Regions from separate parts of the Romboutsia sp. LXY-2 genome, predicted to be linked through region 2. Evidence: riboswitches for the same ligand, from Rfam matches in the RefSeq annotation. Region 2 holds a riboswitch; the other holds the start of a gene.
The links. Region 2 has a riboswitch for cyclic di-GMP ahead of ACI48P_RS00965 (NPCBM/NEW2 domain-containing protein). Riboswitches for the same ligand answer to the same signal wherever they lie in the genome.
Positions count from the first base shown of each region.

Region 1: linked by a shared signal. The riboswitch ahead of ACI48P_RS05600 (LuxR C-terminal-related transcriptional regulator) and the one ahead of ACI48P_RS00965 (NPCBM/NEW2 domain-containing protein) in region 2 are both predicted to bind cyclic di-GMP.

Region 1 is NZ_JBKFGI010000002.1:111,441-114,876, reverse strand. Features, by position in the region: gene ACI48P_RS05620 (DUF2334 domain-containing protein) at 1-131, shown strand, start outside; gene ACI48P_RS05615 (hypothetical protein) at 133-540, shown strand; gene ACI48P_RS05610 (glycoside hydrolase family 113) at 574-1,263, shown strand; gene ACI48P_RS05605 (response regulator transcription factor) at 1,352-1,774, shown strand; cyclic di-GMP riboswitch class II at 2,089-2,173, shown strand; gene ACI48P_RS05600 (LuxR C-terminal-related transcriptional regulator) at 2,196-2,801, shown strand; gene ACI48P_RS05595 (hypothetical protein) at 2,924-3,274, opposite strand.
Region 2 is NZ_JBKFGI010000001.1:207,873-211,308, reverse strand. Features, by position in the region: gene ACI48P_RS00975 (FUSC family protein) at 1-817, opposite strand, end outside; gene ACI48P_RS00970 (DUF5616 domain-containing protein) at 931-1,140, shown strand; cyclic di-GMP riboswitch class I at 1,140-1,222, shown strand; gene ACI48P_RS00965 (NPCBM/NEW2 domain-containing protein) at 1,407-3,436, shown strand, end outside.

The sequences.
Region 1 (3,436 bases), on a different contig from region 2:
AAAAATCTAGTAAAATATCACCTTATCAAGCCAGAGTATATTCAGAATATGCATGTATAGGAGTAGTAGTAATAATTTTATTAGTTGGAGTGAAGTATGTATTCCAAATAAAATTATTCAAGAAAAAATAATATGAAAAAAAGAGCTAAAGGTAGAATAAATAAGAGAATAATAAGAAAGAAAAAGAAAAAGAAATATAAATATAAATTACTAATCGCTATTGTGCCATTATCTTGTATAGTTATGCTTTTTTCTATAGATCATAATAATTTAGTTAGTTACTCTGAAAAAGCTTTAAATCATAAATTTAACCAAAAAATTATAAGCTCAAATTTGTCAACTGATTATGAAATAGAGAATGTTTTAAAGAATATTAATAAAATGGGATTGAATACAATAAATATTCCTATAGTAATTAATATTGATACATTAACTTCCAACACAATGGATGTCGATAAAAATAGTGTAGAAAAAGCAATAAATTTATTAAAAGAATTAGAAGGGAAAAATATTAGTATAATACTAGAGCCATATCCTTGAATTAATGATGGCAGATTATCTGAAACAGAATGGATGCCATCTGATATAAGCACATTTTTTTATAATTGGAAAAATATTGTAATAGATTATTTGATAAAGAATATATGCGATATTTATGATATAGATGCTTTAAATATATCATCAAATTTAGTTCGTATTGAATCATATGAAACGGAGTGGTTAGATGTAATAGCTTTTGTCAGGCAAGAATATGATGGGCTTGTGACATATAGGACTAACTGGTGGTATACATTAGAAGGAGATGCAGAAACACAGAAAAGATACGAAAATAAGCTTAATAATAAGCTTTTTGGAGAACTTGATTTCATATCGGTATCTGCTTATTTTGAGTTAACTGATCAAATGAATGCTGATGTAGACGATATTGTCAATGCTTTAACAAGTACAAATGTATACAATAGAAATCAAAATGTCAAACAAGAAGTATATAATTTCTATGAAAAATGGAATAAACCTATATTTTTTGGAGAATTAGGTTTCCCGAAGCGTCTAGGAGCATCTATAGAGCCACACAATTCATATTTATCACGTATATATTCATCCTCTCAACAGGTGAATTGCTTTAAAGCTTACAATAAAGTATTTAAAAATGAAGATTGGTTAATAGGATTTTCGATATTTGCGATAGGGGACAAATCATATGAAAAGGCTTATTATCCATGTATAAGATCAAAAAAAATCATTAAAAATTGGTATAAATAAAACTATATTATGTAAATCAATAGAAGAATGCTCATAAAGAAGTAATTATTAGATTATTTCTTTATGAGTACAGTGGAGGTATATTAAGATGAATATTTTAGTTGTATCAGAATCATTTCTAACGAGAGACTCAATAGGTCATTTATTTACAAAAATATGTAAAGTAACTGATATAAAAGTAGTTCAAAATTGTGACAAATTAGATAATCAAGATTTGTCTAAGCTAGACATTATATTTATAGATGTTAATAAAAATAATACTGAACTAGTAGAAAAATTAGCTAATATAAAAAGTGTTTTTCAGAAACTGAAAATAATTGTACTAGACGTCAATAAAGATAGAAATCTTTTTTTAAAATTCACTAAAATAGGTGTTAATGGATATATAAGTAATGTTTCATATGAAGATGAATTAATATATATTATAAAGAAAGTAATGAGTGGCAAAAAATTTTATGATTCAGAATTAATTCAGTATATAACTAATAAACCAACTAAAAACAAAGTTTAAAAGCTAACTAAGTTTTTTTGTGCATGAGTATGTGATTTTTATAATGAACAAGAAAATTTATATTGTATTTAAATCAATGTGTAAAATAAGCTAAAACGGACATAATGCTACAAATTATTATATCTGAAAAGTCTTTTAAAAAATTAACATGTCATAATGTGTATAACGTATTATACTTTAGTAGAAAAAAAGATACTCACTATTAATGATTACCTATAAATAGAAATATCCTAAAATATAAGTATAAATAATAATACAGGAAACAAGGATTTAACAAGCTAAAAAATAATAAATTAAATACTAAATATAATTAAGCAGTATTTAGAAACTAAGAAGTATATCTTAGATGTGGGTACTTAGAGGTATATAGAGCTAATAGTACAGCCGGCTAAATAACGGGCGTATTTTGGGGGGATTAAGTATGAAAGTTATTGTAATATCAGAATCATTAATAATCAGAAGGGGAATATCAAAGATTATATATAACGAAGCATGTGTAAAGGATATTAAAGAAAGTCATATATTTTCAGACATATATAAAAATGAGTATGACTTAATACTAATTGATCTAAATAGAAATAATGAGAAGTTTTTGCCAGAACTTCAAAAGATAAAGGAAAATTCTACGTCTATGATCATGGTACTAGATTTTTATGAAAATCCAAAATTATTTTCAAAGTGCATGAAATCAGGAATAGATGGATATATATTGGCCAATATTAATGGAGAAGATATGGGGTATGCTATAAAGCAGTTATTTAGAGGTAAGAAATATTATGATGCTGATCTAATAGAAGAATATCTATCACATGGTCAGTCTGAACATGTAGAGGGATTAACAAAGAGAGAACATGAGATTTTAATGTATATAGCAAAAGGAAGAAGTAACTCAGAAATATCTAAAGAATTATTTATTACTGAGCATACTGTAAAAAAACATATAAGTAGTATTTTATCAAAATTAAATCTTAAAGATAGAATGCAAGCAGCTTTGTTTGCTTATAATAGAGGAATTGCTAGTTTATAAATAAAATAAATAATAATAAAAAACAGCTATTTTGATAGAAAGCAGCTATTTCTGATAAGAAATAGCTGCTTTTAGCTATATAAAGTACACGAATTGTTTCTAATTAAAACTCATAAACACAATTAACATCCAAACTTATTTTTAATACCCATAAAAAAATCCCTCTTAAAATCATTATCATACCCATCACTCTCAATAATCAAAGCAGCCAAAGTAATAAACTGGTCATAAGTATTACCAATACTACCAGGCTCTCTTACTGTACTAATCCCTAATAAATAATTACAACTAACCCCAAAAAATCCACACAAATCAATAACTACATTAAATGGAGGTAAATCCATATCTGGCTGAGTAAAATCACTACAATCTAAATAATATCCACTCTCCATCTCAAATTCACGAGAAAAATCATCAAAACTATAATCTTTCTCAAGCAACAATTGCCTAAATCTCTCATCAAATCTAATCATAATAATACCCCACTAAAAAATAATATATAAATAAAATTGCAAAACAAAACTTAAAATATAAATAAAATCAAATAAATTTTATAAAAAAAATAAAAATATATTTTAAAAATCAAACACATGTTCCGTGGGTAGTTAAAAAAATTTTGCCACCTCATGTAGCAA
Region 2 (3,436 bases):
TCTTAACATCGTCTATTTCCCAGCTGATATTATCGTCTGGATATAATTCTTTCAAATTTCTATAATTAAAATTACTTAAAAATAGCTTTCTTTCTAAATGCATAATAGATTGAATATGAAAATACAACTCCCTACAAAGGGTTATTAAATTTTCAATAGACTTTTCCTTTTCTTCGAAATTTATATTCTCATCGATTCTGTCATAGTCTACAGAAACCACAAGTTCAGTATGTGTTTTTTCAAGCACACCAATAAGTGACTCCAATTTTTCAATATCAAATATTACTTTTTTCTTTTTTAAAATCTTAGAATTAAGAAATTTATCAATACTTAATGATATGTTCTCTAAGGTGTTGATTACATCTTTTGCATGATTAGGTCTTGCTAAAAAGTAGTTAATACAAATACCTATAAATACACCCACTGAGTTATCAATTACTCTTTGAATAGAATGATCTATCAAATTAGGACCTATAGCCCCTAAATTTATAGATAAAAAAGTAACTGTAGCGATAGATACTTCATCTTTCATCTTTAGGTAAAGACACAAATATATTGTTAATATAGCTCCAAGACCACAGATTATAGCACTGTTAGGCATTAAGAAATATGTAACTAAGAAACCTATAATACCTCCTAATATAGTCCCTTTTATTCTGCTAAGACCTTTTACTACTGATCCTTTTACTGAAGTTTGTATAGACATCATACAAGCTATGGCAGCATAAAGAGGGGTCTTTACTATCAATGGTGAAAGTAGTATTGATAAATATATTCCTAGTCCTGTTTTTATTGTTCTCATTCCTATATTCTTCATAAGTAATAAGGTTTATCCTCCAAATTATTAATATCCTATAGTATATATTATTTTGATAATTATACTAGATTAAAACAATAAATTCAAATATAAATACAACAATAAGGTGATAAATATCAATCAGAAATAGCATTAAGCTAATAGGTAAATTTTTAGAAAAACATAATTGTAAACAAGTCAAAATTTATCTAGACTCACCGGTATCTAATTCTGGCAATCTAAGATATAAGATACTAGAGTGTTTTAATGAATTTGATATAGATATTAATTTTGAATTTGTAAAAATATTGTATATATTTGGAATAATATGGTATAATCTATAAAAATAAATAGGCAAAACTAGAGAAATCTAGTGACGCAAAGCTAAAGGGGCTAAGGTTTTAACTATGCCAGCCAGTTGCCAGAGATTGTATGTCTTTGTATTACGACGATTATACTTATATTTGTTGTGCAAACTTTAGCTACTCTAAAATTGGAGTAGCTTTTTTTAGCAACGGATGAAGTCGTTGGTGCCATGAAGCAAGGCGAATTTTGTTACAAAGAACTTTAACTGGGGGAAAATAAAAATACAAGTTAGAGGGAGAAGATTATGAAATTTAGAAAGCTAGCAATAGGTCTATCTGTAGTAACAGCAATAAATGCAGGTACACCTGCAATAAAAGTATTTGCAGAGGAATTAAGTGCAAATATTAAAACTGTAGAAAGTTATAGCAATGACAGTCAAATACATAATACACAAACAAGAATAAATAAATTTTTAGCATTAGAGTCAAAAAATTTATCTCAATATGATGATTCATACAAAATTGATAACAGTAATATACAGTCTATAACTACTAACGGTGGAAACTCTTTAGGAGGACCTATAGGAGATGCAGTGGATGGAGATATAAATACATATTGGCATACAGGAAAGTTAAATAGTGATATATTTACAAATGAGGTTATAGTTGAGTTTAAAGAAAATATAGATATAGGTAGAATAGTTTATGGAAATAGAAGAGGCATAGATAGAGGATTTGCAGAGAAATTTTCTATATATGGAGCTAGTTCAAGTGATTCAGAATTTGTAAAAATAGCTGATGGAGAACATAAAAATACACAAGATTTTTTAGAAATAGATTTTGAAAAAAATAATGTAAAAAAGATAAAGTTCGTATTTGATAAAGGAACAGCTAACTGGGCAAGTATTTCTGAAATGTGGTTTTATAAAGAAGATGAAGTAATAAATAAGATGAATAGACTATTCACTGATAATACTTTAAGTGTAGTAAGTGAAGAGTTTAACTCAATAGAAAAAATAGATGCTTTAGAGAATGAACTTAAAACACACCTTTTATATGATGCATACAAAGAAAAATTAGAAGATGCAAAGGTACTTGTAGAAAGCGATAAAGTAGTAGCAACTGAAGCCAAAATAACTTCATTTGATTTTTATGATAATGAAAAATATAATGAAGTATTTAAAATGGACAATTCAAACATAGAGTCAATTAAGAATAATGCAGGACATAACATGAATAAACCTCTAAGTTATGCAACTGATGGAGATATAAACACTGCATGGGAAAGTAATACAGTAAACTCTGATACATTTAAAAATGAATTAGAATTAGTTTTTAAAGAAAAAGTTGTATTAGATAGAGTAGTTTATGGAGCTAGGCAATCTGATAGCAAAGGATTTGCAGAGGAGTTTGAGATATATGGCTCAAAAACAACTTCAGGAGATACATATGAATTAGTAGCAACAGGAAAACATAACGTAGTAAAAGGGCTAATAGAAGCTAACTTTAATCCAACTGAATTTAAAAGAATGAAGTTTAAATTTAATAAAGGAAAAGATAACTGGGCTACAATTAGTGAAATTGCTTTTTATAAAGAAGATTTAGTCTCAGAAAAAATGGATAGACTGTTCATTGATAATACTTTAAGTGTAGTGAGCGAAGAGTTCAATACTATAGAAAAATTAGAAGAACTTGAAAATGAAGTGAAAATACATCCATTATATGATGTATATAAAGAAAAAATAGAAAATGCTAAAATTTTGTTAGCTAATGAACAAATAAAGCCAAGCCAAGCAATTACATCTCAATATGAACTATATGAAAATAGCGCATATAACGAAAGGTTTCAAATAGATAAAAGTAATATAAAATCTATAAAAAACAATGCAGGATATTATTCATCTCAAGTTATAGCAAATGCAATAGATGGTGATTTAAATACATACTGGGAAACAAATAAAGCTAATGGAGCAGACTTTAATAATGAAGTAGAAATAGAATTTAAAGAAAATATTGTACTAGATAGAATTGTTTACGGAGCTAGACAAGTTGATACAAAAGGTTTTGCTGAAGAATTTGAAATATATGGTTCAAAAACTTCTGAGGGCGATACATATCAATTAATATCAACAGGTTCTCATAATAGAGTAAATGGATTAGTAGAAGCGAAATTTAATCCAACAGAGGTTAAGAGAATAAAGTTTAAGTATAAAAAATCTAATCAAAACTGGGCAACGGCAAATGAATTTTTATTCTACAAACAAGATGAAATAAATGAAAAGCTAAACAATATGTTTATAGATGGAACTATGACAAGCTTAAAAGAAGAATTTAA